One region of the Mahella australiensis 50-1 BON genome, then DNA from elsewhere that is predicted to be linked to it. Evidence: riboswitches for the same ligand, from Rfam matches in the RefSeq annotation. Region 1 holds a riboswitch; the other holds the start of a gene.
What was found. A riboswitch is a leader RNA that binds a small molecule or an ion and turns the genes downstream of it on or off. The one in region 1 is predicted to bind S-adenosylmethionine.

Region 1 (16,722 bases):
GAACTCATTCCAGTGCCCAACTCCGTAGAATAATACCAACACAGCCGTTATCGCCTTAGATAGCGGCAAAACGACGCTCCATATAAACTGGATATCGCTGCATCCATCCAATTGAGCCGCTTCAAGGAGCTCATCCGGTATGGTATTTTGATAATATGTTCTGGTTATGATCACATTCCATACACTGATAGCTCCGGGGATTATCAATGCCCACCTTGTATTGATCAATCCAAGTTGGCTAACCAACAAATATGTCGGTATAAGCCCTCCATTGAAGATCATCGTAAAAGCGAACAGAAACATAAACGCATCGCGACCATAAAAATCCTTCCGCGATAACGGATAAGCCGCCAATACAGTCATGACCAGATTGACCGCCGTGCCAACCACTGTATAAATGATTGTATTGCCATAACCGGTAAGTATATAGTCGTTCTCAAAAACCGCTTTATACCCTGCTAATGAGAAATCCACCGGAAACAGCCATACCTTGCCGGATGTTACCGCCTGAGGAGAACTAAACGACGCGCTTACTATATAAATGAGCGGATAAAGCACCACGATAAGGCAAATTATTAAAAATGTGTTGTTAACAGCATTAAATATCACATCCGCCCTTGTTCTCTTGATTTTTCCCATAAATCTCGCTCCTTTCCGTTCACCATAGACTTACTTCGCCAACCCTTTTGGCTATTTGGTTTACTGTAACGATCAATACAAAATTAACCACTGAATTAAACAATCCTATGGCCGTCGAGTATGAAAAGTCTCCTGCAGATGATGCTAGGCCCATTTTATATACATAAGTGGATATTATCTCCGAGGATCTCAAATTCAGAGGGTTTTGCATAAGGAAAACCTTCTCAAAGCCGATATTCATTATCTGCCCGGCATTCATTATAAGCAATATTATGGCCGTTGGCATTATGCCAGGGATATCTATATGAATAATCCTTTGGAATCTGCTGGCGCCATCCACTATCGCAGCCTCATGCAGTGACGGATCTATCCCGGCCAATGCCGCAAGATAGATAATCGAACCCCATCCAGTACTCTGCCAAACTCCAGACCACACATATATAGAACCGAAATACTGTGACTTGCCCATAAAATCAGTCGGAGTGCCTCCCAATATTTCAATGATTTTATTTATAATGCCGATTCGCGGGGACAAGAATTGCATAACAATACCTACCATTACAACGGTCGATATAAAATGCGGTGCGTATGTGATGGTCTGCACGGATTTCTTGAACATACCGTCTTTAGTGCTATTTAGCGACAAGGCTAATATAATAGGAATAGGAAAACCCGCTATCAATTGATATACGCTGAGGCTTAGAGTATTACCTATAATCCTCCATGCGTCATGCCTGCGAAAAAACCTTGCGAAATTGTCCAATCCGACCCACGGGCTACTCCAGATACCCTTAGTCGGCATATAGTCTCTGAATGCGATTTGAGCACCGTACATTGGGTAATAGTTAAACACTAAAATATAAATCACAGGAAGCAATATTATCAAATATAATTGAGAACTCTTTTTCATAAGCTTCCAGCGATTTTGTTTTTTGTTCGGTAATGCAATAGTACCTGAACTTTCAACTTTTGCCGTCATGATTAAATCAATCTCCTCCTTCTACAACTAATAAATTCAACAGATGTTCTGGATATAATATATTATTGGCCTTACTATAAATAAAGTTGAAATCCATCCCGTGCGATGATTTGTTCCGCATTTTAAATGATGAATCTGTGAGAAAGAATGATTTTATCCCGATGAGCAGCAAAAAAACCCCTTATCGGGGTTTTTAGCGTAGAGTTTTGATATTACAATCTTTAGTCATGGGAAATGGTATTCTCCATTTTATGTTGCCTATAAACGCTCGGGCTTACGCCGTATATCCTTCTAAAAGCCTTATAAAATGTATTATTGTTATTATATCCCACGTGACTTGCAATATCGGCAATAGGTAATTTACTCTCGATTAACATCTCTGCAGCATTTTCCATCCGAAGTCTTTCCACATATGTTGAAAGATTTTCACCTGTGCGGTCTTTAAAAAACTGAGACAAATACTTTTCCGTTAAACCGAATTTCGAAGCTATACTGGCCAAACATAATCCATCGTCGATATAATTAACTTTTATATATTCTATAATCTCTCTTAACATATCGTCCCGACGAGATTGTTTTTTTTGTTGGACATAAGCACATAGGCTTTTGAATATACTTATTATACTCTCAGATATATCTTCGATCGACTGATACTCATTCATTTTCTCCATCAATCCGCTTATGCCGATCGCATCTTGCTCTTGTTGGGTTAGAATCTCATTTTTTATTTTAGTTATAGTACCGCGGATTTCATAGATAAAATCTTCCATATCCTGTTCAGACAAATTATCTCGCGTGAAATTTTTAGCCAAAAGTTCGTTGAGCAAAGATAGTGCCTCTTCTTCTTCACCTGTTTCAGTAAGATTTATTAGGCGCATTTCCGTCTCTATAGGATAATGATACCCCAAACCAGGCAAGGCTATATCCTTAAACCAGGCAATTCTTTTGACTTTTCCCCCATATCTGTAATAATCCAATGCCTTAATGGCCTCCCTAAACGATTTGTTTATACCTAACAGATCTGTGCATATATTTCCTATGCCGAAAGACACAATAATATTATAATTCTGCTGCAGCTCATCGACCAGCGGCTTTAGAACATCTTCAATTTTATCATCGAACTCCTCTATATCGTTATGGCTTAAAGCTGTTAAGACAGCTACTTTATCTTGATCAACATCATGCAAATAATTCTGCCATGGTAACCTCTCAGTTACCTCTTTGGCAGCCACCACCCTTTTCACATTCGTTTCATTTGAATTATTCATGTCGTTTTCCATAGCAAAGCTATTTAGTTTCATAACCAAAACAATAAAATACTCCCCTTTAATATCTATTCTCGCATAAGAGGATGCGGCCTCAATATCCTTCAATTGGCTAAAGCCACCGCGAAGAAGTCGTTCAAAGAAACTTACTCTTAAAAACGGGACTTGTTTTTCCAAATATTCTCGCAAATCTTTATTGTTTCTAACTAACTGAAGTACCGTATCTTCTATAAAGTCATATTCATTGGATGTCGGACTATTGTTACCAACCGCATTTTGCAACCTTTTTATAAGTCTTTTTATAGGCATACTGTTTCGGCTGGCCAAAATAAATGCGGTAATAAGCCCTATAAGTAAGGTCGCCATAATGCTGATAACAAATATTCCTCTAACACCGCTGACTTGTTCCCGGAATATTCCAGACGGCAATACGGTTATATAAGTCCAATCCCTGCTGAATGACTCAGCATACAAAACAACCACATCTTGACCGTTCACCATTTCCTCTTTATATCCCGCGGACAATTCAAACGCCATATCAATGCTATTCAAATCATCGACTTCCATATTTGCGGAGGTAATTATCCTGTCAGAGCTATCCACAATACATGCCCAACCATCATTGGCTATATCTGGTGTCATAAGGTATTCTAACACTTTATTTTCATCGATCAATACCATAATAGCCCCTTTATAATTATAAGGCTCTCCCATAGGAATAGATTGTACATATGTCAATTCCGGTTTCGGATTATAGCCCTTTATAACCGAGTGAGCCGGCCAAATATCTTTATAATGATACGTACCTAGAATCTCATTCTTCCATTCCTTATAATCCATATTCTCATAGCTTAAAGATTCTTTGTAGAAACTTTGTGTTCTTACTGACATAGCATTGGATGAAATCAAAGCCTCCGTATTTTTTGAGAAAATATAAAAATCATCGATGAAACTGTTGATAATATTATAAGATGGTAGCTTCAAAAAGGCGCTGCGAAGCTTATAATAATCTTGGGTCTTCATAGGATTTTTTATATTCAGCATGTTAATAACTTCCTGATTCATCGCTAATTGATCTATCATATTATCGACTTCCACAAAACGCGCTTCGAGCACATCCCTGCTTTTCTTAAGAGCACTAAGACCATCTTGAATGGCATCCTCCTTTGCCATTTTTAAAGCCTCGTTATAAGCAAGGCCCCCTATCGAAATGGTCAAACCTAATATAATCAAATAAGATACCATAAATCGCATGAAACTATTTGTCTTACCCCTGACTTTGCGTTTCAACAACTGACAGTGTCTCCTCCCCCTGTTCAAATACTCATCTATATTATAACATCCTGATGAGAAAAGATAAATATCGTCGTAGCCCTTAGGCGTATAACGCCGTATCATTTTAATTTCATTTATGATAAAATGTATTATAATTGTTTACTGCTTAGCTTTCAACGTACATAGGCGAAGATAACGATCAGCTTTCTAGCTCATATCTTATCAAGCTCATAAGATGGTGCACAGTAAGTAGTAACATAGAGTATGCCAAAAGGTGGTATTATCATGAGAGAAATAGATGCAAAAATTATAACCGATACGGTGGAAAGCCTGTGTATAGACGCGGCCTGCGGTCTCGGCCAGGATGTCGAGCAACTTATACGGGATGCTGCTAAAAAAGAATCGTTGCCGCGAGCTCAATATATATTGAACCAGCTAATCGACAATATAAAACTAGCCCGCGAGCAGCAAATGCCTATATGTCAGGATACCGGCATGGCGGTGGTCTTTGTGGAAATGGGCCAGGACGTGCATATAACCGGCAGTTATATAATCGATGCTATAAACGAAGGGGTGAGGCGCGGTTATCGAAAAGGCTATTTGCGAAAGTCGGTGGTAAAAGATCCTCTTGAGCGCGTAAATACTGGCGACAATACGCCGGCCATAATACATGTTGAAATAGTACCCGGTTCATCCTTATCCATTACTGTCGCCCCCAAGGGATTCGGCAGTGAGAACATGAGCGCTCTTAAGATGCTGAAACCCGCTGACGGTATAGACGGTATAAAGGCATTCGTGCTGGATACGGTAAAAGCAGCCGGCGGCAATCCATGTCCACCGGTTATACTCGGCATAGGCATAGGCGGCACTATGGAAAAGGCTGCGTATATAGCTAAAAAAGCCTTATTGAGGGATGCCGGCCAACCCAATTCAAATGAATCTGTAGCTTCACTGGAGCAGGAATTGCTCCATACCATCAATGCCCTTGGCATAGGTCCGCAGGGGTTAGGCGGAGCGGTTACAGCCCTGGCTGTTCACATAGAAACATTCGCTACGCATATAGCAGGATTACCGGTAGCTATAAATATGCAATGCCATGCTTCCAGGCATAAAACCGCTGTTTTATAGGAGGATTGAAATATGGAAATTAAAAGCATAATAAGCCCATTGTCAAAAGCCGCTATAGATGAGCTTAATGCCGGCGACATGGTCAAAATGACCGGTATAATTTATACAGCCCGCGATGCAGCTCACAAGCGTATGATACAGCTACTAAATCAAAATCTACCTTTGCCCTTTGATATAGCCGGCCAAACCATATACTATGCCGGACCGTGTCCGCCTAAGCCTGGTCAGGTCATCGGTTCCGCAGGCCCCACAACCAGCAGCCGCGTCGATGTATATACACCGCCGTTACTGGCACACGGTCTAAATGCCATGATAGGCAAGGGTCCCAGAAGCCGCGCTGTAATAGACGCCATGGTAAAATATAAAGCCGTTTATCTGGCTGCCACAGGGGGTGCCGGAGCTTTAATAGCCGACTGCATAAAGAAAGCCGACATAGTGGCCTTTGAGGATCTTGGACCCGAGGCCATATATCGGCTTGTTGTAGAAGATTTGCCGCTCATAGTCGCCATAGATTGTCATGGCAACAGCCTATATTCTTGAGCTATATCATTGATTTTGCTTGTTCAAGCAATATACCCGCTTTATCGGTTTTTTCCCACGGCAGGTTCAAATCGGGGCGGCCGAAATGCCCATATGCCGCTACCTGCCTGTATATCGGGCGCCGTAGGTCAAGATTGTTTATAATAGCAGCCGGCCGTAGATCAAAATTGCGCTTGACTAGATCTACGAGGACGTCATCTGTTACTTTGCCTGTACCGAAAGTATCCACCAATATTGATACCGGATGAGCCACACCTATGGCGTAGGCCAATTGCACCTCGCATTTTTTAGCCAAACCAGCCGCTATTATATTCTTGGCTACATATCGCGCCGCATAGTTGGCCGAGCGATCCACTTTGGTAGGATCTTTACCTGAAAATGAGCCACCTCCATGCCTGCCGTATCCGCCGTAAGTATCTACTATTATCTTTCGTCCGGTCAAACCTGAATCTCCCTGCGGACCGCCTACTACAAATCGACCTGTGGGATTTATATAATATTTCGTGTTATCGTCAAGCAAATCGGCCGGTATAACCGCCTTTATGACATGTTCTATTATATCCCTTTCTATGGTATCATGATCGACTTCCGATCCGTGCTGTGTGGATATAACCACCGTATCCACCCTTACCGGTCTATCGTCCTGGTATTCAACTGTCACCTGTGACTTACCGTCAGGCCTTATATATGGCAGTATATCGTTTTTACGCACATATGCTAATCGACGGGTTAGCTCATGAGCTAGTGCTATAGGCATAGGCATAAGCTCAGGGGTTTCATCACAGGCAAAGCCGAACATCATGCCTTGGTCTCCTGCCCCTATAGTTTCATACTCTTCCGTTGAAAGACCTTTCTTTATCTCCAATGCCTGGTTTACACCCAACGCTATATCGGGCGACTGTTCATCGATGGATGTTATGACTGCACAGGTATCGCCGTCAAAACCATACTTTGCTCTGGTATACCCGATCTCTTTTATAGTGTTGCGCGCTATCTTAGGTATATCGACATAACAGTCAGTAGATATTTCACCCAACACCAAAACCAAGCCTGTAGTAACGGCCACCTCACATGCCACCCTACCCATAGGGTCCTTGGACATTATATCATCCAATATGGCGTCAGCTATTTGATCGCAGATCTTATCGGGGTGACCCTCAGTAACCGACTCTGAAGTAAAAAATCTTTTGTTCATGCTTTTATTAGTCCTTTCCTTTCTGCTCTACACCAAAGCCTTTTGAAACATTACATATGCAATAAAAAACCTCTTCTGAAATGAAGAGGTTTTATTCTATCACATACCCTCATCTTTCAGAAGGAAATACCTCCTGCAGGAATTAGCACCGGACCTAATGGCCGGTTGCTGGGTTTCATCGGGCCCGTCCCTCCACCTCTCTGGATAAAGGCTTTGCCGTATTTAATTTTCATAAATATAGTAACATAATTGGCTTTCAGCGTCAATAGGCTAATTCTCCTCGCCTACTACTTGTATCTCCAACTCCAATTCTACAGCGAACAGCTCTTTTATACGCTGCTTGACGATGTTTATAAGCTCCAGTACATCCTTTGCCGTAGCATTGCCGCGGTTTATTATAAAGCCGGCATGTTTCTCCGATACCTGGGCATCGCCCACGCACATACCTTTTAAGCCGGCTTGTTCTATCATCGGGCCCACATAGCAACCACAAGGTCTTTTGAATACGCTTCCTGCGCTCGGGTATTCCAGCGGCTGTTTTGCTCGACGCCTCAGATTCAAATCGTTTATATTATCCATGCATACTTGCGGTTCTCGCGGCTCAAGGCATAGTTTAGCCTCAAGCAGCGTATATCTCCCGTTCCGAAATATGCTGCTTCGATAACCGTATTTCAATTCTTCAGATCGAAACCATCTATCATTCCCATTTGCATCAATGGCGTGGACGGACTGCACCACATCTTTCATCTCACCGCCGTAAGCACCGGCATTCATGACCAATGCACCGCCCAATGTGCCTGGTATCCCCGCTGCGAACTCCATACCGCCTAATCCACGTTTGGCTAATACCCTGCACAACCTGGACAACAGTATCCCGCTTTGAACGGTCACCAATGTGTTCTCTATATCCACTTTAGCCCACTTATGAGCGATCTGCATGACCACACCTCGTATGCCGCCGTCCAGAACAAGCAAATCAGTGCCGTTGCCCATAACAAGCAACGGCACTCCATGCTCACCGCATATTCTCAATACGCCGTATATCTCATTTAATTTATCCGGAGTAACAAATATATCCGCCGGCCCGCCTATCTTAAAAGACGTATGAGCTTTCATAGGCTCATCTACTTTTATATTTACCGGATCAATTTCCGTACATAATAGGCGGTATATTTGTTCCTTGTCCAAAAGTCATAACCCCTCGCTAAATGAAATATTTATCGGTAGCCAGCATAGCTGCACCGATTATGCCGGCATCATTGCCCAATTCGGCCAACCTTATATCAGCAAAATCCAATTCTTTATAGAATATATGCTCCTTTACTTTTTCGGTCAAAGGTTTTAATAAAAAGTCGCCGGCCCCGGATACGCCTCCCCCTATTATTATCATTTCAGGATCGAAAGCGTTTATAATAGATATTATGCCCATGGTAAGATAATATACATACTCATCGAATACTTCAGCCGCCACGTTGTCACCTGCTCTGGCCGCGTCTTCTATGGTTTTAGCCGTTATTTTTTCCGGATCCCCACCAGCGAATTTCAATATCAGCGAATCGGGGTATTTAAGCACAGCTTCTTTACCTGCCGTTATAAGCGCCGTAGCTGAGGCATATTGTTCCCAGCAGCCCCGGTTACCGCATGTACATTGACGACCGTTTATCTCCACTATCAAATGGCCCAATTCGCTGCCCACATGATGGCTTCCGCTGTATATATGCCCGTTTATTATAATGCCGCCGCCTAAACCGGTGCCGAGCGTCAGCGTGATAGCATTCTTAACACCCTTGCCCGCGCCATAAACGCTCTCGGCTAATCCAGCTACTGTAGCATCGTTTTCCATATAAATAGGCAAATCAATATATTTTTGCAATTCACTGCGCAACGGCACATTATGCCATCCGAAATTATTGGCAAATATAACTATGCCATTGGTGTTATCTATGGCACCCGGTGAGCCGATGCCTATACCGCTTATGTCATCTATGGCGTAACCACCTTTTTGTATAACAGACAGTATCAATTTAGCCATATCGGCCGCTATAACTTCAAACGGCCTTTCGCGGCCCGTCGGCATGGTATCGCGAACCAATATTCGCCCTTCGTCGTTTACTACGCCGGCAGCCATTTTTGTCCCGCCTAAATCTACACCTACATAGAGCATATGCTATAGCCTCCTCCTCGTCAATCAACAGATTCTATTTTTTTGCCTTTTTGTTTTAAGAAATTCAGCAGCTTATATACGGACGTATTTATGACATTATCCTCTGTCATTCCTGCTTTAGTCACTATATCCATTGCATCCGTAAAATTGCCTATATCATAACATATATGCGCATCGCTCCCCAGCGCTACCTGCCAATCCAATGCTTTAACCCTTCTGGCTATGTTCAGGCAATTATCATAGCTGCCCTTGCGCGCTGTAAATGAATGATTATTGATTTCTAGCAACACATTATATTGCTTTGCTGCTTCTACTACTTTTTCTATATCGATAGCAAACACAGGATTGCCGGGATGCGCTATTATATCCACATAGGGGTTTTTCATAGCGTTTATAATAGCCCGCGTATTGTACTCCACATCGCCTGGCCGTATTGTCACATCATGAAGACTGGCTATCACTATATCCAATCTGGCAAGTAAATTGTCCGGCAAATCGAGGCGACCGTCGACATCCATAATATTGGCTTCTATACCCTTCAGTACTCTAACACCGCATATATTAGAGGGTACCACGCGTATATTACTAAAAAAATATGGTCTAGTAGTCCCTGGCATACTGGGGCCGTGTTCCGTAATAGCTATAAGCTCTAACCCTTTGTTCGCCGCTTCCTCCGCTATTTCCTTTATGGTGCTGTACGCATGCCCACATGCTACCGTATGGGCATGCGTATCCAAAACCAGTTTCAAATCCTACACCTTCTCTTCCTTCATCACATCTTGGCCAGCTTATTTTTCAGCAAATCTATCTTCTCGACGGTCGACGGATCGACGCCGTTCAATAAGGCCAGATATACGCTGGCGTAATCGCCTATATAGATAAGTGAAAATATTCTGGCTATATCGCCGTTACCTCTGGACCATATTTCGGTAACTCCGCCTTCCACTTGCTTTAATATCTCTTTTGTTATATCTATGCGTTTTTGTATACGCGGATGGTCATTTTTGTCCCTAAGCATTATGACTTGGAACCTCTTCAACAGATCTATAGGTACTTCTGTACCAACTAATTCATTGTGGTTCCACTCCGGGAATATATTGTAATGAGCAGGCGCTTTGGCATTCTCGCATATCTGCCCTTTCCAACGTTGAGCAACGACTTCGCTAGTACCTACAACACCATATATCACAGGCAAGTTATTATAAAATTTTCTGGCCAACTGTTTAGATAAATTATCAGCTTCAACTTTAGACGGATTTAATTCGTTTCTCATAATTTTGAGCAATTCTATAGCTTCGAGTATCTGGGGCTTTACATCATTTTCGTCCAATAAGCCTATTTTCGCCAAAGCCATAACAAGCGGAACAAATGAAACCCCTATAGCAGCCCTCGGTTGAAGTCCTGCCGGTATATTTATAACCGAATAGCCGTCGGCTTGAGCTTTCTTGAATAACTGGCCACCGGTAGTTATGGCTATAATCTGAGCACCTTTAGCTTTAGCTGTATCATAGGCTGATAACGTTTCTTCAGTATTGCCGGAATAACTAGACGCAAACACCAGTGTATCCTCGCCAACGTAACTGGGCAATACATAATCCCTATTTACAGCCATTGGTATATTCAACCTGCCGGCAGCGAATACGCGCACCAAATCTCCTCCTATGGCTGATCCGCCCAAGCCGGTTACTATTATATTTTTTATGTAGTTTTTATCGACATTTAACTGCATGCTTTCTGCTATGCTTAATGCTTGCTCCATTTGTTCCGGCAAACCGTATACCGCATCCAACATATTGCTCGGATCGGCTTGTTTTAATGCTTGTACATCATCGATGTTTATCATTTCCATCTGTCCTTCCTATTGTTTTTGTTCTATAATATTTTCCAAGCGCTGATTGAGCTCTTGAGCCGCATGATAGCCGCTGTTTTTAAGGCGAAAGTTCATAGCTGCCACCTCTACTATAATAGCCAGATTCCTGCCCGGTCTTACGGGTATGGTTATCTTCGGCAATGTAACGTCCAGGATATCCATACTCTCCTCTACCAGCCCCAGCCTATCATATACCTTATTATTATCCCATATTTCCAAAGCTATGACAAGGTCTATGGACTTTGTATTTATAATGGCACCGGCCCCGTACATTGCGCGAATATCTATAATGCCTATACCACGTACCTCCATAAAATATTTTATAAGATCGGGGGCCTCTCCTATCAACCGGTTATCGGTAACACGCCTTATCTCCACAGCATCATCAGCTACCAGCCTATGCCCGCGCTTAACCAGCTCCAACGCCGTTTCACTTTTGCCTATGCCGCTGTCCCCCATCAACAGTATACCTACGCCATATACATCCACCAGCACGCCATGGCGCGTTATCTGCGGCGCTAATACGCTCTCAAGATAATTCATGGTACGATTTATAAACTGCGTGGTGCTCTTATGTGTGCGAAACAACGGCCTTTTATATGTCTGAGCTATATCCATAAGCTCGGTCGGTATATCCATACCGCGCGACACTATAACACATGGTATAGGGTACTTGAAATAATCATTTAAGCGCTCATTTCGCGTTTTAACGTCTATGCTCATCAAATAGGTCATCTCTACCCTGCCTATCACTTGTATGCGTTCATAGGCAAAATAATCGAAAAAGCCCGCCAATTGAAGGCCAGGTCTATTAACATCCGATGTGGATATATTTATATATTTGCAATCGTCTTTGTATAAAACCTCCAACTGCAAATCTTCTACTAACGTTTCTATAGGGACAGAGAGCAAATTCATACACCTCTATTATATAATATCACGCATCTATTGTAACACTAAACGCATCGTTTGGAAATAGGTGTTGCAAATTATAGGATCGTATAGTCTTGATAAATATATCCACTAAATCAGGATCAAAATATGTACCGGCGTTGCGCATAAGGCATTGTACAGCACCGGCAACGCCTCTACAATCAGGTTCATCTGGCCATCGACCCATAAGCATCATATCGAAACCATTTGCAAGCGCTACTATTCTAGCTTCTAAAGGTATGTCCGTACCTTGCAGACCATCGGGGTAGCCCAAGCCATCCCAACGTTCATGATGGTGCCGTATAATCGGCACTATATGCGCTAATGATTCTACAGAACCGACTATATCAGCACCCCATATAACATGGTTCTTGAATATATCATCTTCAACCACTGATAAAGGCTGAGTTTTGACCAATATAGGAGTTGGCAGATCTATTTTACCTATATCGTGCAGATATGCACCGAACTTTACATCATCTATGAACCGCTGATGCATATTCAAAGCTCTGGCAAGCATATCAGCATAAGCAATAACCCTTTGAGTATGCTCATATGTAAAATGATCGCGAGAATTTAACATATTTATGAATACCTGCATGACGCTCATGCCTTCCATATGCACCATATGAATAGGATCGATATTATTATAAATAAGCTTTGCGAAATTTATATCATCAACGGCCGATTTTATCATTTCTTCCTTGGTTAAACCGTTCATAGGATAGCCCGCTATACCTGCATATACGCTTATCACGCCGCCAGGCATATTGTCTTTACCATAAAACGGATAATTCTCTATATTTCTTTTAATACGCGATACTATATCTTTTACATGCCTTAAACTGCAATCTGTAAAGATCAATCCGAACTTATCGTCCCCGTATCTAGACACCAACTGCGCACCCCTCGCCCCTTCGGATATAATAACTCCAACTTGAGTTAAAACGGCATTGCCCATGGTGTAACCGTAAAGTTCATTGTATCTCCTGAATTCAGCTATATCCAAAAGCGCCACCCACACATTTTCATAGCGCTTATTATCATTAGTCTCTTCTATATATCTAAGCAGACTTTCATGAAATATACGGTTGTTATATAAACCTGTCAATTCATCCGTTGTGGCCATTCTAGCCATATTATCAAAATCCTGTTTTTGGCTCATCGATATATATCCCATTATGAAGGCTAACACGAAGAAACTTACTATCAACAGCATGTCCTGCTCTAAATAAGCAAAACGCCTCAATTGTTCAAGCTTGGCTACATCGCAGAATATAACACTTGCTGACGATACGCCGGCCGACATAAAACCATATTTCATATCGAATCTGAAAGCATTGACCATGATTATAAATATATATGTCAATTTGAATATGCTTGTTTCAGGTTGGCTGGCACATAATATCCACGTTACAGCCACGATGTAAAACAGCGATTCCGCACAATCGGCCAGCCGCGGTTGTTCCCATAACCGCGGCTGATTATTTGTTGAAAGCCATTGCCACCACGAAATAGCCATAGTACCTAACACGAGCATTATTCGGACTTGTACGCATCGTATATCCAGTGCTATTATATTAGATAAAATGCTGGTAACGGCTATGCCTATAAAAACTGTACACATAACCTTCATAAGCGCTATTATTATACTTAATTTTGCCTTTTGTGCGTCCTTTGTGTTATTCACATTACGGCCCCCATATATAATCGCTATATACTATGAAAATACTCGTACACCTTTTTAGCTGCCGATATATTCATAGCCTTAATTGATGCCAACTCTTCTACACCGGCTCGTTTTATACTTTCCACAGAACCGAAATACTCCATCAATGCCTTTCTACGCTTATCGCCTATGCCTGGAATATTATCCAATACCGATTGGAGAGCGCTCTTCCCACGTAAGCTCCTATGATAGGAGATAGCAAATCGATGCGCTTCGTCCCTTATACGTTGGAGAAGCTGAAGTGCAGGGCTATCCTTGGGTAACACCAGCGGTTCGGATCTGTCTGGTATATATATCTCTTCATTTTCCTTAGCCAAACCTATAATCGGTATATAATCCAAACCTAAACGCGCCAACACCTGCCTCGCAGCATTTAATTGCCCACGTCCCCCATCTATAAGTATCAGATCCGGAAACGCAGAAAATTTGCCGTCCTTTATATCCAACCCTTTAGCTGCAAGCTGTCTCTTTTCGGACAATCCCTTGCTATACCTCCGATCCACAACCTCCGCCATACTGGCAAAATCATCGTTTTGAGGCATACTGATCCTGAATCGGCGATAGTCGCTGTTCTTCGGCCGTCCTCCTTCGGCAACCACCATGGAAGCCACAGTATCAGTGCCTTGAATATGAGATATATCAAAAGCCTCTATGCGCCACGGCATCTGATCTAATCCGAGTATCTCAGCCAATTGTTCCAGCGCTCCTTGCGTGCGCTGTTTATCAGCTTTTATCTTCAGGCTGAAGCGCTCTAAGGCTTCTCTGGCATTCTCTTCCGCCATTTCCACAAGTTCACGCTTCTCTCCTTTTATCGGCACTTTAAGCTGAATCCTTAAGCCTTTTTTATCAGACAACCATTTTTCTATAGTTTGCCCATCTTCGGGCCACACCGGCAACAATACTTCACTAGGTATAAAGTTTATTCCCGAATAAAATTGTTCCATAAATGACGCCAAGAGCGACGCCGTATCATCATGCCCTGTATCTTCCAATAAGAAGTGCTCTGCTCCTATCATCCTTCCCCCGCGAATAAAAAATACCTGAACCATGGAATCCTCATCCTGCTGGAAAACACCTATTACATCCTGATCTATGAGCTCTGTGGACACCACTTTCTGTTTCTCCTGTAAGCTCAATATGGCGTTTATCTTATCGCGCAATACGGCAGCTTTTTCAAAGTTAAGTGCATCTATAGCATTCCGCATTTGCTCTTTTAATTTATCTATAATATCTTCCTGGCGACCGTCCAAAAAATCGCATACCTGTCTTATGACATCGGCATACTGCTCGGCAGGTATGTCTTTCTGGCACGGCGCCATACACTGGCCTATATAATAATCAAGGCACGGCCTCTCCTTCTTTTTGCTATTTAGGTTGCGTTTGCACGTACGTACAGGAAACAGCCCTTTAAGAGTCTCTATAGTTTCTTTTACGGCAGCGCTATTCGGATAAGGGCCAAAATAGCGCGCTCCATCAGGTTCTGTCGATCGCGCCAACATTATACGCGGATACGGTTCGTTTACCGTGATCTTTATATACGGATAATGTTTGTCATCGCGCAGCGATACGTTATACTTGGGGTGATACTCTTTTATAAGGCTACACTCCAGCACCAGTGCTTCCACCTCAGAATCAGTCAATATATACTCGAAATCAGCGATATGCGCTATCATTGACCGTATCCTGGGGGAATGGTTTGTAGAAGAGCGGAAATACTGCCTAACGCGATTTTTAAGCGATACCGCTTTGCCTATATATATTATCCGCCCATCTTTATCTCTCATTATATAAACACCCGGTTTATCCGGAAGGTCTTTAAGCCGCTGTTCCAGATCGGGTATATTATCTATCATTTGTCGATGAGCTTCATCCCTTCATGTAAGGCTTTACGATTTATATCTACCATATGAGCCTTAGACGGGCCCAGCATTTCCTTAAAACAGCGCTCCACCACATCTACCGGTGCTATATCAGTACAAGCCAAAAATGCACCGAATATTACCATATTGGCCACACGCACGTTACCCAATCGATTGGCCACGTCGTTGGCCGGTATATAGTACGCCTTTATATCAGCTCTTTTTACTTCGCGGTCTATAAGCGAGCTGTTCACAAACACCGCTGCTCCGGTCGCCGCTATCTGCTCGAATTTATCCAGAGAAGGCCTGTTCATTATTATAAGGTCGGTAGGTGACGCAACCAGCGGAGAACCTATGAATTCATCAGAAACTACAACATGACAAAATGCTGTACCGCCACGCATCTCTGGCCCGTATGATGGATACCATGACACGTTAAAGCCGACTTCCATGGCAGCATGTGTCAATAATTGCCCTATCGACATGACACCCTGGCCACCAAAACCTGCCATTATAACTTCGTGCGTCATCGGCTAATCACTTCCTCGCCATCCACCTTAAGTTCTCCCAGCGGATAATACGGTATCATATTATCCTGCAGCCACTTAAGCGAATCTGCAGGCGTCATACCCCAGTTTATAGGACATGTGGATAACACCTCTACTATGGAGAATCCCTTACCTTCCATCTGAGTGGTAAAGGCCTTTTTTATACTGCGTTTAGCCTTGGCGATGTTCTTGACATCATGCACCGATACACGCGCTACGTAAGCTGCTCCTTGCAGCGTGGCTAAAAGTTCGCTCACACGTATAGGGTAACCGGCGCTGCCTGCGTCGCGGCCATACGGAGATGTGGTGGTGACCTGCCCAAGCAACGATGTCGGCGCCATTTGTCCACCCGTCATACCGAATATAGCGTTGTTTATAAATATGGTGGTTATTCTCTCCCCCCTAGCAGCGGCATGCACTATCTCAGTCATACCTATGGAAGCCAGATCGCCGTCGCCCTGATAGGTAAATACCACTCTATCCGGCCACACACGCTTTATGCCGGTGGCTACTGCCGGAGCCCTGCCATGTGCTGCCTCCTGCACATCTATATCAAAATAATCATGTGCCGATACTGCACAACCCACTGGCTCCACCC
Region 2 (16,722 bases), 500 kb from region 1:
ATTCATATTTTTTAGCCGTGCAAGGCATAATAGATACCACAAATATATCTTCGGGTTTCAAACCTATTTTTTGAGCGTAATATGTCTTGGCTACCGCTCCAAACATTTGTTGAGGCGATTTACATGTGGACAGGTGCGACAATAGATCTGGATAATATTGTTCTATAAAGTTTATCCAGCCCGGACTGCATGAGGTTATCATGGGCAGCGTACCGCCGTGTTGAAGGCGCTCAAGCAATTCATGCCCTTCCTCCATTATAGTTAGATCGGCAGCAAAATCGGTGTCGAATACATCGTCGAAACCCAATCGCCTCAATGCCGCAGCCAATTGGCCCAGCGCCACAGTGCCGGGAGGCATATCGAATTCTTCAGCTATCGACACCCTTATAGCCGGTGCCGTTTGAACGATAACGCGTTTGCTGGGGTCAAATATGGCTTGCCACACCTTATCGGTTTCATCGTTTTCATATATGGCCGCTACCGGGCAAGCGGTGGAGCACTGACCGCACAATATACATCCGGCGTCGCTTAAATATTTACCCAATCCGGACACTATCTCGCTATCGACGCCGCGATAAGCGTCAAATAGTATCCCTACCTGTTGTGTTTCCTGGCACATATCGACGCATCTGCCACATTTGACGCATTTATTTGGATTGCGTATTAAAGATGGTGTAGAGGTGTCTATCGGTTTGAGTTCAAGTATATTTTTGAATGGGTTATACTGGATATTTAATCTCTGAGCGAGGGACTGCAGCTCGCATACGCCGTTTTTTATACAGTTATTGCAGTCTTCGTCGTGGTCAGCCAGCATGAGTTGAACTATGGTCCGCCTGGCGTTCATCACATTTTTACTCCACGTTTTAACTGCCATGCCTTCGCTTACAGGTGTAGAGCATGAAGCGGCTAAGGTACGCGAACCCTCTACTTCCACCACGCATACGCGGCAGTTGCCTTTAATATTTTGATCGGGAAAGTAACAAAGCGTGGGTATATCTATGCCCACTTTTTTAGCTGCATCCAATATGGATGTATTCTCCGGAACGGTTACTTTTCGTCCGTCTATAGTTAAATTAACCATGTTCACTTTACTCCACCTCCGTTTATCGATGAGCATATGCCGGCAGGACAGCGGCCGTTTATGTGCATATCGTATTCGTCTTTGAAATACTGCAGCGTGGATACAATTGGCATAGGCGATGCCTGGCCAAGGCCGCATAATGCCGCTTGCTGCATTGTTTGTGTCAGCGACTGAAGCACGTCATAATGCGAAGGGGTAGCTGAACCTTTGCTGAAATCGTCTATAAGGTTATAGAGTTGAGGATTACCCTCGCGACAGGGCGTACACTTACCACAGGATTCGTGGGCAAAGAATTTAAGAAGGCTTTTTACTATGTCTATAACGCACCGGCTGTCGTCAAAGGCTATGATGGCGCCGGAGCCCATCGACAAACCGTTCTTTCTCATATCTGCAAAGTCGAGCTTGACGTCCAGCATGTCGGAGGGTATACAACTTCCCGAAGCGCCGCCTATCTGAATCATTTTAAGTTCGCGTTCGTCGGGTACACCTTGGCCTATATCGTGTATGATATCTTTGAGCGTTATGCCGAACGGTACCTCGAATACGCCCCTGTTGACGATATTTCCTGACAAGCATATGAGCTTCGTACCAGCGCTGCTGTCGGTACCCGCCGAACGAAAGGCCTTGCTGCCGTTTGACACAATATAGGGTATATTGACTAAGGTTTCTACATTGTTTATTAAAGTAGGCCTATCCCATAGGCCTGAGATAGGGGGGTATGGCGGTTTGTAGCGCGGCCGCCCGCTTTTACCTTCTAAAGATTCGATCAGGGCGAATTCTTCGCCGCATATATAAGCGCCGGCGCCAGAACGCACTTCGATATCGAAGTTGAAACGCTGTTTCAATATATTATCGCCCAAATAACCGATCTTTCTGGTCTGTTCAACAGCATTTTTCATTAATTCTATAGCCTGGTCGTACTCACCCCTTATATAAATATAGCCTTTTTGTGCGCCAACGGCATAGCCGGCAAGGATAATGCCTTCTACCAATTGATATGGATCACCTTCCATTAGGTAACGATCCTTGAATGTGCCTGGTTCTCCTTCGTCCGCGTTGCACACCACGTATTTCACATCGCCGGGAGTATCGTGGACCATCTGCATCTTGAGGCCGGTTGGGAAAGCAGCTCCACCGCGGCCAAGCAAACCGGATGCCTTGACTTCATCTATGATATCCTGCGGCTTCATAGTCAAAAGCGCCTTAACCAGCGCTTTGTAACCGCCGGTGCTTATATATTCGGATATATCGCTTGGATCGATGTTGCCGCAACGCTGTGTCAAACGTTTTACTGTAAGATCGGACATATACTATCGCCTCCTAAGATCGCTCAGTATGGATTTTATTTTTTCGCTATCGAGATCGCCGTATAATTCCCCGGCTATCCTGGCTGCAGGAGCATGTGAACAACATCCTAGACAACTGCTGTATTCAAGCGTAAACAGGCCGTCCGAGGTGGTTTGCCCCATATCTATACCCAATATGTGGCGAAAATCATCGATCACATTATAAGCACCATTGACTATACATGGAGCATTATCGCATATCTGTACTATATATTTTCCCCTGGGTTGTAAAGAAAAAAAGCTGTAAAATGTGGCCACGCTGTATACGCGACTTTCCGGTATACCGAGCAATTTCGATACTTGTTTTAGGTCATCTTCGCTCAAATAATGCTTATCGTTGCTGTTTTGGATATCCAGCAATATCGGCATAAGCTTATCCTCAGCGATACCATGGCGATTCACTATTTCTTCTACCATAAAGCCATCTCCCTCAATAAAAATCATTCTACTTATATTAGGAGCAAAGAATATGCCAACTAGATGGGTAGAATGATAGATATAAATTTAACGAATCTTTGGGCATAATAGGGCAATGATTGTTAAAAAAGGTTATGAAACCATATTTATCTTTAATGCATATGCGCATTGTATAGGACAGATAGACTGTATTATTGTTAAAAAAGTAGCAAATTAAAGCGATGTAGAAATACATCGCTTTAATGCATATTTGCATTAGTTTTGGTATTTTTTGAGCTTGCGCACTATGGTGGATTGGTCAATATCCAGGCACTCGGCCATTTTATAGGTGCTTTTATAGCGTTTATGAGCCATCTGCAGTAATTGGCGCTCAACTTCTTCGACAGCTTCTTTGATAGGCATTATGTCGTTTACTTTTACAGTGGATCGTGCGGATGGTTGTTCTCCGATGCAAGTCCATATGTCTTCTGAGGTTATTATATCGCCCTTAGTGGTCACCATCAGCCGTTCTATGATATTCTCCAGCTCGCGCACGTTGCCCGGCCAATCATATTCATTGAGGGCTGCATATGCGTCTATGGAAAGTTGTTTATCGATATTGTATTTGTCGCTGAACTGCTTGACAAAATATTGGGCCAATGGCACTATATCTTCTATACGTTCACGCAGCGGGGGTATGGTTATGGGTACCACGTTTATTCTATAATAGAGGTCGGCCCTGAACGTACCTTGTTTTACCATGGTCGCTAGGTCCTTGTTGGTGGCCGCTATTATCCGAACATCTACATCTAATGGTTTGATGCCGCCTATACGCGTTATTTTTTTCTCTTGGATGGCTTGCAATAGTTTTACCTGCATGGCCATAGGCAGCTCGGCTATCTCGTCCAGAAACAATATGCCATGGTCGGCCGCTTCAAAGAGCCCTTGTTTACCGTCGCGCTTGGCTCCTGTAAACGCACCGGTTTCGTAGCCGAATAATTCGGACTCTATGAGCGTCTCGGGTATGGCACCGCAGTTTATCTTTACAAAAGGGCCATTCTTTCGTGAGCCGGTATTGTGTATGAAATGGGCTATTATATCCTTTCCTACACCGGTTTCACCTAAAAGCAATACAGTGGAATCGACATCAGCCACTTCGTATGCTATATTTAAGGCTTTTATAAAAGAAGGGCTGTTACCTATAAGCGCAGGGACAGTATTTTTAACGGTATCGGCACTTGAAGAGTTATCGTTATAATTCACCCATTTGTTTTGCAGCTTATTCAGTTCGTCTATAGCCCTTATATTTACTACCACACGTGTTATCTGGCCGTTTTCATCCGATATGGGATTTGCCGTTGCTATCAACTGACGGCCGCTTTGGCATTGTTGCAGAACGGTTATACGGCGTTTCTCTTTTATAGCCAATAATGTGGCTGATGGGTATATGATCCTTTTATTCTCAAGCTCCGCGACATTATCGGGCAGTTGTTCATCCAATATACCCACTATGCGTTTCCAGGCAGAATTTGTGCGCAGTATATTTCCTTGCCCGTCAGTCATCATCATGCCATCATATGAGCATTCAACCAAGCCGTTTAGCTCGTTGTTTAATGAGGATATCTCATTTAATTTATCCGATAATTGGCTTAGTAAGGCGTTCTTTCGGTTTATCAGGTATGGAAGGCACATCTCTATCTCAGCAATACCCTGATAAACCGCTATAGCTTTGTCGCGGCAGGAATCGTAGCCGCAGGCTCCGCAGTTTAATTCATCTGATAATGAGCATTTGCCAGTGCTGGCCAATATCTGCTGTATTTCTCGCTCGCTTGGATAAGGTAGCAAAGCTGCTTTATTTTCATAGTTTCTATATAATCTATCAGATATTTTTTTGTATATTTCTTCCAAAGTCATGTCATTGTCTGTCGGCATATCGTAGCGACTGTATTGATCTATCAATATCCCACGTTGATAAACGGGCAAAGGGCTGTCGATTTTGGGACCTTCTATGCATCCGTGACACAAAAGAGCGTCTATAAAGTATGCTCCGAAAGAATTGAAGTTTTTTACTAATCCTAATATATTCTCTTTACTATCTATAGCCATTTGACCGTGTGCCGGTTTTATATTTTTGCTAAAACCGCTGGGCAGCGGTAAAAGACGCCCTTTAGATACGGCAGGGCTATCCCATGCCTCTTCATGGCATGTAGAAATGTTTATATTACGATCATTGAACATTTGTTTGAGCTCATCAAAGGTTAAAACATCATCTATTGTGCCGTCGAATTCAAGGCGGTGAATCTCGTCCTTTTTAGCTATACACGGACCTATGAATACGATCCTCACGTTATTTTTATGCCTTAATGCATAGCGTATCATCATGCCAGTGGCTATCATAGGCGATACAATCGGGCTAAGATATGGTATGAGCGCAGGATAATGCCTTTCTATAAGGTTTACCAAAGCTGGACAGGCAGTGTTTATATAGGTACCTTGCTTATGCTGCGATAGAAATGCTTGGGTATGCCTTGCTACTATTTCGGCACCGGCTGCTACCTCCCATACTTCAGCAAAACCCAGCTTTTTGGTGGCTGCTACTACCTGTAATGGTGTGGCCGGATAAAACGATGCTATAAAAGATGGCGCAAGGCATGCCACGGTATAATATCTGCTATTCAGAAAACCAGAAGTGTTTTCTATGCCGCTTATGACCTTTTTGGCGTTTTGGCTGCAATGTTTTATACAATTGCCGCACTGTATGCATCTTGTTTGAATTATTTCGGCCTGTCCGTCTTTGATCCTGACAGCTTTGACCGGACAGTTTCTAACACACGAATAACATTGCCGGCATTTGTTAGGTTCCGTCCTTACTATTTCTAATCCCATGAGTACCCCTTCCTTCACAGGCACATATTGTCGAAATTTTAACGAGTTGCTATATATAATTTCTTGTTAAAATTATATCACTAATAATATGTAAATGCTATAATATTAACGATTATTTCAATGTGTCAATAGTCAGCGAAAATGTCATAGTAAATGGCTGATATTTATTCAACGAAAATTTCATAGCGATGTATGGATTTACTATAATTGGAACATTAAATATAGATTATATTACAGTAAGCTGGTTATATAACTTTAGCAACTTACATTAATATGATATGAGAACATATATTACCACCAGATGAGCAAAAAAGATAATACTATCTTAAGGCTTACTGCTTTGCTAAATTCTAGCTGCTCCATTCCCGTGCGTCAAGGGTAAAATAAACAAGCTCCGCTTGCCCTTGACGCACGTTCATTTCGCAGCTATTATATAATTAGGCTGTAAGCCTTAATACTGGCTAGTGCCAGGCGCGTGAGGAATTATACAGAGCCTCTAAAATCTCTCTGTCTGATTCCTCATACCAATATGATGGCGCCTTCTGCCAACCTTGTTTCCAAGGATGAGTGGGAGAAGGCTTATAAGGCTTAGCTGTGCTCGATGAACTTGCCTTATTAGCTTTCTGAGCTTTCTTAGGCGGTTCATCGAGCTTTTTCACAGCATATATATTATTGCCATACTGCACCCGTATACCTATCCTAGGGCTGGTAAGAACCGTTATCTTAGCTCTAGGAACGATAGGTGCAACGGTTTTGCCATCATCACATACAACTTGATAATATTGGCTGTGTAGAGAAAATACGCCGCCATTATCAACTTTTCTAGATAACTTAACACAAAGTATATTATCTAAGTCGATATCCGGCGGTAATTCTCTAAAAGCAGGCTCGGGATCTTGAGGCTCTATGGCGAACCTTTTATTATATCTCTCCAGGAACTTAGGCAAAAACTCATTGGCCTTTTCCATAGAATCAATGCCATAAATCCTCAATTCTGCCCTGAGCCTATCCTGCAAAGTATTCCATAGCCTCTCTACGCGGCCCTTAGCCTGAGGGGACCTGGCATTAATGATAGATATACCCAATGTACTCATAGCCATTTGGAACTGGGTTTCATTTACCACTTTACCCTCAAGCTGCTCCTCGATAGAGATTTTACCCTTATTAGGAGAAGCAAATATAGTATGCTTATCGGCATATAGAGATATAGGGATACCATATTGGCCAATGATGGTACGCATGAGCTCAAAATAGCCATTCATGCACTCGTTTTCAGTAAAATAGAGCGCGAGGACCTGACCGGTGGCATCGTCTATGGCACCGTGGAGAGCCATATTACCTACAGAAGGAATCCATTCAAAAGAGGTGCAATCGATTTGCACCAACATGCCAGCCTGAGGCATACGTTCCCTTCTAGCATGAATCTTACGAGGGCGTCTATGCTTTCTAGGGCTTTGAATACCGGCATTATCAAGGATTCTATAAACCGAGGAATTACTAAGAATAATACCCTTATCATCCTCAAGCAAATCTCTAAAATGAGAGAAATTCGTATCAAAATACTTTTCCTTCCTCAAAGTGAGGATATGGTTTACTAGCTCATCGCTTAAAGCATTAGCAGGTTTACGGCCTCTGTTCTTATGAATAACGAAAGACGCACCTTGTTCTTTAACCCCCTTCTTAAGTCTAAATATTTGACGAACACTGAGGTCTAAAACCTGCGCAGCTTCACTTGCGGTTAACGTCCCATCGATGACTTTATTAATAACAACAAGTTTTTGCATTTCGCTCTCTGTCATACAATACTGTTCCTCTCTCCTCATAATGACATTATCGCAGAATAATTTTACTATGACAATATCATAGAATAATAACAAACGATTATTTCAATGTTGACATAACCGATAGAGAATGTTATAATTGGCTAAATTAAATATGTGGCTCTTATCCAGAGAGGTGGAGGGACTGGCCCGATGAAGCCCGGCAACCAACATCGGAATGAGTTGTATGGTGCCAATTCCTGCAGGTGCGATGTGCCTGGCAGATAAGAGAGGAAAATATAAAAACCTCTTCTGTTTGCGCAGGGGAGGTTTTTATTATCTGGATGTTTAGAGTCGCGAAGCATATAGGAAGGGGAGTATTTTATGTCAGATAAAAAATGGGGCTTTAATACGTTGGCGCTGCATGCCGGACAACAACCGGATCCGGTTACGGGAGCGATGGCTGTGCCGATATATCAGACTACGTCGTATGTTTTTAAGGATTCGGATCATGCAGCCAGGTTGTTCTCATTGGAGGAGTCGGGAAATATTTATACGCGCATGATGAATCCCACCACAGATGTATTCGAAAAACGCATGGCCGCGCTGGAGGGGGGTATCGGAGCTTTAGCATTAGCATCGGGTTCAGCGGCCATTACCATGGCTATAATGAATATAGCTAGTAACGGCGATGAGGTAGTGTCTGCCAGTACGCTGTATGGCGGTACATATAATCTATTCGCTTCTACGCTTCCCAGATATGGGATAAAGGTTCGGTTTGTGGATTCTGATGATCCTGAAAACTTCAGAAAGGCTGTCAACGAGCATACCAAAGCGTTCTTTGCGGAGACACTGGGGAATCCTAATATAAATGTGCTGGATATAGAGGCTGTGGCCAAGATAGCCCACGAAGTGGGAGTACCTCTTATAGTAGATAATACTTTTGCTTCACCGTATTTGTGTAGGCCGATCGAATTTGGCGCCGATATAGTCGTGCATTCGGCAACTAAATATATAGGCGGGCACGGTACGTCCATAGGCGGCATAATAGTAGATTCGGGAAATTTCAATTGGGACAACGGGCGATTCCCAAATTTAGTAGAACCGGATGAAAGCTATCATGGTATAAGCTATGTAAAAGATATAGGTGCAGCAGCTTATATAACAAAAGCCCGCGTTCAGCTCCTCAGGGATATGGGGTCGTGCATAAGCCCGTTTAATTCCTTTTTAATGCTGCAAGGCCTGGAGACGTTGCCATTGCGTATGGAAAGGCATGTTTCCAATGCTCTAGCCGTGGCAAGTTATCTAGAGGGGAATCCGGCCGTATCATGGGTAAACTATCCTTCGCTGTCGTCCAGTAAGTATCACGCACTGGCTCAGAAATATACGCCTAAAGGAGCCGGCGCCATTTTTACATTCGGGCTAAACGGTGGCATAAAAGCAGGCAAAAGATTTATAGATAGCCTCAAACTGTTCTCATTATTGGCCAATGTAGGCGATGCTAAGTCGCTGGTTATACACCCGGCCAGCACCACTCATCAACAGCTTTCACGTGAGGAACAGCTTGCTGCCGGTGTTACCGAGGATATGGTGCGTGTATCTATAGGCATCGAAGATGTGAAAGATATTATAGAAGATCTGGATCAAGCTATAAAGGCTTCTCAAAGCATATAGTTTGGACGGGCTGTGGCTAATCGTTGCCATATATGCTATAATAATTGTTATTATAAGGTTTAGGGAGGATAGCAGCAGTTTGTATAGACAGGAATACACATTTGCATACCCGCCGGATTTGTTTGTGCTGGAAAGCGGCCAAAAGCTTGGCCCTATTACCGTGGTATATGAAACATACGGCGCTTTAAATGCCGATAAAAGCAATATAATATTGGTTGAGCATGCATTGACAGGAGATTCGCATATAGCCCGCCATTCGGAACATGATTCGAGAAAGGGGTGGTGGGAGCAGATGCTGGGCACAGGCCTCCCGCTGGATCCTGAAAAATACTTTATAATATGCGCCAACGTTTTGGGAGGGTGCCAAGGCACTACAGGACCTTCATCTATCAGTCCCGCTACCGGTAGGCCATATGGCATGCGCTTTCCCGTAATTACTATTCGTGATATGGTAAGGGTACAGAAAAAGCTTTTGGAGTATATGGGCATAGAGCATGTTATGGCCGTAATAGGCGGTTCAATGGGTGGTATGCAGGCGCTGGAGTGGGCTGTATTATATCCTGATTTTATTGACGGTATTTTCCCTATAGCCACTCCGGGCAAACTTTATCCGCAAGCCATAGGGTTTAATTATATAATGCGTAGGACCATTATGTTGGATCCTAAGTGGAATAACGGCGATTATTACGAAATAGGTGAACAACCGGCTTTGGGTTTAGGCATTGCACGCATGCTGGGCATGATGACTTATCAGAGCGATGAGTCGATGAGACGAAAGTTTGGTCGAATGATAGGAAGGGGAAGGGAACGTTTCGGTATAAAGCACTTAAAAGACCCTACTATTAAGTTCGATGTGGAAACATATCTCGATTATCAAGGGGAAAAACTGGTAAGGCGTTTTGATGCTAATTCATATATTTATTTGTCGCGGGCTATGGACTTATTTGATCTGAGCATGGGATATAAAAGTATGGAAGAAGCGCTGTCGCGTATAATATGTAAGGTTAAAATCATGGGTATAAGCTCGGATATATTGTTTCCGAAACATCAGCAATTGGAACTGATAAAAAAAATGCGCGGCTTGGGGATAGATGCCACTTATGTGGAGTTAACGTCAATATACGGGCATGATTCATTCCTCATAGAATACGAAAAACTCAAGCCGATAATACAAAGGTTCTTATTGAGCCTGAGAAACAGTAAAAAGAAAAAGCTATTTTCTTTTATGTAAATGGCGGAAAGGACAGAACAATTTTTAATGTTAGGCAATACCAAAGATTTATTGAAAAGCACATATAAGTTAAGCGAACGCATATTCGCGCTATGTCAACAGGCTGAGGATGATATAGCATGTTTATTTAAAAATATAGGCGAGATCCGAGCTTATAACCAGTATAAGGTTATAGATGCCATGCAGCGTGAAAGGGTAGGGGAGAGATTTTTCGCGGCTACCAGCGGCTATGGTTATGATGATCAAGGCAGGGATACGCTGGAGCGAATATATGCTCGTATCTTTGAAACGGAGGATGCAATTGTGCGTCCGCAGATAGCGTCGGGTACACATGCTATATCGCTGTGCCTATATGGATTGCTTAGGCCGGGGGATACGATGCTTTCTATAACCGGTCGTCCTTATGACACACTGCAGGAGGTCATAGGTATAAACGGCATGGGCCCCGGTTCGCTTAAAGAGTGGGGCATATTATATGAAGAGGTAGAATTATTAGACGACGGCTCATTTGACACTGAAGGGATAAAAAGAGCTATAATCGATCATACACCTAAAGTTATAGCTATACAGCGCTCACGCGGCTATCAATGGCGAAAATCTATAGATGTAAGCACTATAGGAAGTGTTATACAATTTATGCGTGATTTGGGGTGTAATGCTGCTATAGTAGTAGATAACTGCTATGGAGAATTTACTGAACTTTTGGAACCAACGCAGGTGGGTGCTGATATAGCTGCCGGCTCTCTCATAAAAAATCCCGGCGGCGGTATAGCGCCAACAGGAGGGTATATCGTCGGCAAAAGCGATATGATAGGGCGTATAGCATATAGCCTTACGGCTCCGGGCATAGGCAAAGAGGTGGGTTCATACGCCGGCGGATACCGAAATTTCTATCAGGGGCTTTTTATGGCGCCGCATGTCGTGGGCGAGGCATTAAAGGGTGCCATACTGGCCGGCCGCATATTTGAATTATTGGAATACGGCGTTTTTCCTTCCAGCAATGATCGACGCACCGATATCATACAGTCCATCCGTTTTGAAGAGGCTGACAAGCTCAAGGCCTTTTGCAGAGGCATACAGAAAGCAGGGCCAGTGGATAGTTTCGTTGTACCCGAACCATGGGATATGCCTGGATATGAACATCAGGTTATAATGGCAGCCGGCACTTTTGTGCAGGGGGCATCTATAGAACTCAGCGCCGACGGCCCCATGCGGCCGCCGTATATAGGCCATTTACAAGGCGGTCTTACTTACGATCATGTAAAATTAGGACTCATGCTTGCATTAAAAGAGATGGGAATATAAGTAAATACAATATAACTTGACATAGTAAGGAAGTGGTGTTATAGTAGCTATAGGTACCTTACACGGGTATAGTATAATAAGGCGATGTATCGAATGCTGGGAGGTGAAAAAGATGGCCAAAGATCCAGTGTGCGGCATGATGGTGGATGAAAAGAAAGCAGCCGCCACTTCTATATACAATGGTGTTACTTATTATTTTTGCTCCAAACATTGCAAAATGGAGTTCGACGAGAACCCTACTAAATACATTGATGCATCGGACAATAAATAAGACCGATGATATTGATCGATATAAGAGAGGCATGCCACTACCTTATATCGGTCATTTTTTTTGCTGTGTCACCTTTAATTGTTCCTATTCATATATTGATAATAAGGCTTTTAAGGAGGTGGCATCATGGTGACAAGGCGTTTGAGTGATAATGAACTCCTGATAATACAAAAGGTGGAACGTAGAGAGATAACGCCATCCGACGCCATTAGGTATATTTATGGACGTGAGCAGTATACATACGATATAAATAGTTTGGAAATAGCAGAAGCCAAAAAGGAGCTTTTTTCACTTATAGGACTAGAGAATATAAAAAAATTAGTGGAAGAGCTCCAGGCTTATATAAATATACAGCAACGACGTAAAATGGAGGGTATGGCACATGATGCCATGACTTTACATATGATATTCAAAGGCAATCCGGGTACAGGCAAGACCATCGTAGCGCGGCTATTGGGTAAAATGCTGCATGGAATGGGCATATTGAGGGTAGGGCATATCATCGAAGTTGAAAGAGCTGATTTAGTTGGGGAATATATAGGTCATACCGCCCAGAAGGTAAGGGAACAAGTTAAAAAAGCATCGGGGGGTGTATTATTCATAGATGAGGCTTATTCTTTGGCCAGGGGAGGGGAGAGGGATTTTGGTAAAGAAGCCATCGATACCCTGGTTAAGGAAATGGAAGACAATAAAGATGATCTCATAGTCATTTTAGCCGGTTATAAAGATGAGATGGATTATTTTATTCGCATGAACCCGGGCCTGCGGTCGCGATTCCCCATACAAATGGAATTCAAGGATTATACTTTAGATGAGCTGGTTCAGATAGCCGAGCTCATGTTCGCTAAACGCCAATACAGTCTGTCGCTCGACGGCCGAAATAAGCTGTATTTGTTGCTTGCTAAAAAAAGATCAAATGACGACCAAAGGTTAGGCAATGCGAGGTTGGTAAGGAACCTAGTTGAAAACGCCATAAGAAAGCAGGCAGTCAGGTTGCACAAACAGAGCCGCATAAGCAAGAATGATCTGATAATTATCCGCAAGGAAGATATAGAGGAAGTTGATATGTGGTCATGAAAACCTGCGTTTTGATAGGCAAACCTAATGTGGGTAAAACGCTTTTATTGCTTAATTTAGCCAAATTTCTGGGCAATAAGACTATAAAACTGCATTTTATTAACGCTGACGGCAATAGCATGGCAAAGGTTTATGACATAGAGGTGGCCAAGCATTATCTATGCAACCGGCAGCCTTTTAGCACTATGGGCATTCAATGGGCAAGAATAAATGTCGGTCGTCAATACATAGAACTGGTAGATACCACTGGCTTGACAAACGATATGCCCGAAGCTATAGATTTGCGCTCGGCCATGGCGCAAACTATCATCTTTATAAAAAACGCGTCTATATTACTACACGTCGTCGACGCTAGCGCGCTATCCTCACAAACATTACCTATCGACGACATAGATACAGTGCTCTCCGATACTTTCGGCCGCAATGATAATTATTTAATGCTGGTTAATAAAATTGATATGATGGACCGAACCGACGGCCTTTCGAACAAAGTTACACAAGCTTTTAACGTCAGCGACGATAAAATCATATATGTTTCAGCATTAAATAAAACCGGCTTTAACGGGATAATAAACCGTATAAATGAATAAAAGAGGAATGGAGAAATATTTCGTTTGAATAATAATTCAAATTATGATAAAATGAATTATCATAATTTGTTATCGAAACAACTGGAACCAAGGAAAGCAGAACAATGTCAAATTTAAAAAAAGGGGATTTAATTGAAAATCAAAAGCGTACATATTTTGGTTTCGTTATTTGTTGCTTTAGGCTTTTTGGGAGCTTGTCAGACTGAAAACGAAAATCCTATTACCAATCCGACAAGTACAATGACCCCTGTAGAAGTCGTTGAACAGCATTTTGAAGCTGAAAAAACAAATAATATGGATGCCTGGTTAGCCACTATGACGGAAGAAAGAAGAGAAGGTTTCACGGATCCTGATCTATTTAAATACCTTAAAAGCCTTAAGATAAATCAAATATATGAATTATCTGGCGACGAATTAAAAGATAGGTTGAAGCACATTTTGAATAGTGAAAAAGCGAAGGAGATGAATTTGAGCGCTGATAATGTCGCAATCGTTAACGTAAATTTTACTGCTGAATATGATCCCACGAAGAGTCCTTTTAGCGGGACATTCGAATGGACGTATATATTACTTAGAAAAAATAACGATTCCCCATGGCTAATTCAAGATTGGGGAGAAGGATACGGCGGTATATAAATATAATAAATTATACATTTCTCCACTCGTCAACTCCAATTATACAAAATGTTCATTTTGTATAATTGATGGGAGAAAATATAAAAATCATCTCCTAATTACCGCTGATAATTTTATGTGTGTCCAGCAAACTATAAGCGCTTATTAATAAACGCTTATAGTCTCCTTAGCACAGCTATGACTTTGCCGAGTATTTTTACATCTTTCACTATAATAGGTTGCATGAAGGGATTCTCGGGCTGCAACCTTATGTGATCCTCTTCTTTGTAAAAGCGTTTTACGGTGGCATCATCGTCTATAAGGGCTACCACTATATCGCCGTTTTGTGCAGTCTCCTGCTTGCGTACGACTATATAGTCATTATCCAATATACCTGCTTCGTACATGCTGTCGCCTTTAACTCTGAGCATAAAAGCTTCACTGTTCTGAATAAAGTCCAGCGGCAATGGGAAATATTCTTCTATGTTCTCTTGGGCCAATATCGGTTGACCGGCTGCTACGCGTCCTAGTACAGGTATATTTGCCAATTCTACTTTTGAAATATTTTCATCGTCGCTCGGCTCACCGTATATCACTTCCATGGCTCTCGGTTTTGTGGGATCACGTTTTATAGCTCCTTTGGCCTCCAAACGTTTCAAATAGCCGTGTACTGTAGAAGTAGAACTTAGTCCAACGGCATCGCCTATCTCCCGTATAGAAGGCGGATATCCTCTCTCTTCGGTTATACTTTTTATAAAGTCCAGTATTTGTTTTTGCTTAACAGTCAAATCTATAGGCATATTTAATAACACTCTCCGTATATATTAATTATGGTTCAATTATAACACGAAATAAAAAATATTGCAAAAGAATGTTCGCATATAGCTTGACAACGAATGTTTGTTCGTGTTAATATATATACAGAACATTTGTTCGCACACTTGAATGCTAAACGCTATCAAAGCTAAATACAGAAGGAGGCAACTAAGCCTTATGTGCTTAAATATGATGAAAAAGAGTTTATACATAGCGGCAATAGTTATAGGCATACTGCTACTGACCATTATCCCCTCTTTGCCCGAGCGTACATCGGCGCAAAATGAGAAGAACTATCAATTGGTATATGTGGAGACAGGCGACTCGCTTTGGTCTTTAGCCAAGAGATATGTTCCTAAAGACAAAGAAATACGCAAATTTATATACGAGATAAGGCAATTAAACGATATAGATCCATCTAAACTGCGGCCCGGCGAATTGTTGAAGATACCTGTGCCTTAATTGGGGTTACTTATCATGCTCTGTTTCCTGCGATAATGGGTTACTATTTACGGCATGACGTACCATATCATTATCGACATGGGTATATATCTGGGTAGTAGATATATTTTCATGGCCCAGAAGTTGCTGCAGCGTCCTTATGTCTATATCACCGTATTTATACATTAGTGTGGCCGCTGTGTGGCGTAGCTTATGCGTAGAATATTTGGTACTGTCCAGACCTGCATTTGATATGTATTTTTTAACTATATACTGAACCGTTTTAGGGCTTATTCGTTTTTTCAATTTACTTAAAAACAGTGCCTCCCTATCCTTTACCCCATCATGCGGCCGCGTTTTTAAATAAGTTTCTATAGCATTTAGGCATGCTTCATTGAGATAAACTGTGCGTTCTTTATTACCTTTACCTATCACACGCAAGGTATCTTCTTTGATATCGCCTATATTTATACCGACCAGCTCTGACAAACGCAGTCCACAGTTTAGAAATAATGTAAGTATAGCGTAATCCCGCTCCTTAAAAGGCCCGTCTACCGAAGCTAACAATTCCCGGCTTTCCTCTAAAGAAAGATATACAGGATTTCGAGAGCCCACTTTAGGGCTTTCCAATTCAATAGCCGGATTTACAGATAAAAGTTTAGCCTTATTAGTAAGATACTTAAAAAACGTGCGTATACTAGCCACCTTACGCGCTCTGCTACGTGCATTGTTATGCTTCTGGTTTGAGAGAAATGATATATAAGCGTAGAGATCGCTTAGTTGCACGCTTTTCACGATGGATAAATCTATATCTCGGATGTCTATAGATCTTATATCCTCGCTTTCATCTACCATACCGCGCCTTATTTTTAAAAAACGGAAGAATGTACGCAGGTCATAAAAGTACTCCTTTACCGTATTAGGGGATTTACCCTGGACATTTTCCAAATATATAAGAAAATCGTTTATTATATCAGGCGTATCATTTATCTGCATCCTATACCCCATCTTCCATTACAAAATACAATTTACCTTATAGCGTTTTTAGCGAGTTCATCGCATCTGTTGTTATATTCGTTATCGCTATGCCCTTTTACTTTTACCCATTTAATCTCGTGCATTTTAGTTAACTCTACAAGCCTTTCCCATAAATCTTTATTTTCAACGGGATCACCGCTTATAGTTTTCCATCCGTTTCTCATCCATTTGTTGACCCAGTGCTGATTAAAGGCA

Region 2: linked by a shared signal. The riboswitch ahead of MAHAU_RS06910 (homocysteine synthase) and the one ahead of metK (methionine adenosyltransferase) in region 1 are both predicted to bind S-adenosylmethionine.

Annotation. Positions count from the first base shown of each region.
Region 1 is NC_015520.1:1,952,225-1,968,946, forward strand. Features, by position in the region: gene MAHAU_RS09095 (carbohydrate ABC transporter permease) at 1-639, opposite strand, end outside; gene MAHAU_RS09100 (ABC transporter permease) at 659-1,618, opposite strand; gene MAHAU_RS09105 (helix-turn-helix domain-containing protein) at 1,840-4,176, opposite strand; gene MAHAU_RS09110 (fumarate hydratase) at 4,444-5,286, shown strand; gene MAHAU_RS09115 (Fe-S-containing hydro-lyase) at 5,299-5,826, shown strand; gene metK (methionine adenosyltransferase) at 5,828-7,021, opposite strand; SAM riboswitch class I at 7,128-7,232, opposite strand; gene murB (UDP-N-acetylmuramate dehydrogenase) at 7,292-8,209, opposite strand; gene MAHAU_RS09130 (ROK family protein) at 8,226-9,185, opposite strand; gene MAHAU_RS09135 (phosphatase) at 9,206-9,934, opposite strand; gene MAHAU_RS09140 (bifunctional phosphoglucose/phosphomannose isomerase) at 9,958-11,028, opposite strand; gene hprK (HPr(Ser) kinase/phosphatase) at 11,044-11,973, opposite strand; gene MAHAU_RS09150 (bifunctional diguanylate cyclase/phosphohydrolase) at 11,993-13,678, opposite strand; gene uvrC (excinuclease ABC subunit UvrC) at 13,702-15,570, opposite strand; gene MAHAU_RS09160 (2-oxoacid:ferredoxin oxidoreductase subunit gamma family protein) at 15,567-16,106, opposite strand; gene MAHAU_RS09165 (thiamine pyrophosphate-dependent enzyme) at 16,103-16,722, opposite strand, start outside.
Region 2 is NC_015520.1:1,456,542-1,473,263, forward strand. Features, by position in the region: gene MAHAU_RS06885 (NADH-dependent [FeFe] hydrogenase, group A6) at 1-1,087, opposite strand, end outside; gene MAHAU_RS06890 (complex I 51 kDa subunit family protein) at 1,084-2,388, opposite strand; gene MAHAU_RS06895 (NADH-quinone oxidoreductase subunit NuoE family protein) at 2,392-2,844, opposite strand; gene MAHAU_RS15000 (sigma 54-interacting transcriptional regulator) at 3,100-5,709, opposite strand; gene MAHAU_RS06905 (ISNCY family transposase) at 6,171-7,508, opposite strand; SAM riboswitch class I at 7,651-7,760, shown strand; gene MAHAU_RS06910 (homocysteine synthase) at 7,854-9,143, shown strand; gene metX (homoserine O-acetyltransferase MetX) at 9,223-10,374, shown strand; gene MAHAU_RS06920 (methionine gamma-lyase family protein) at 10,402-11,679, shown strand; gene MAHAU_RS15355 (YHS domain-containing protein) at 11,792-11,950, shown strand; gene MAHAU_RS06925 (AAA family ATPase) at 12,077-13,027, shown strand; gene MAHAU_RS06930 (GTPase domain-containing protein) at 13,024-13,617, shown strand; gene MAHAU_RS06935 (DUF4829 domain-containing protein) at 13,750-14,253, shown strand; gene lexA (transcriptional repressor LexA) at 14,409-15,032, opposite strand; gene MAHAU_RS06945 (LysM peptidoglycan-binding domain-containing protein) at 15,226-15,510, shown strand; gene MAHAU_RS06950 (tyrosine recombinase XerC) at 15,517-16,485, opposite strand; gene rnhA (ribonuclease HI) at 16,518-16,722, opposite strand, start outside.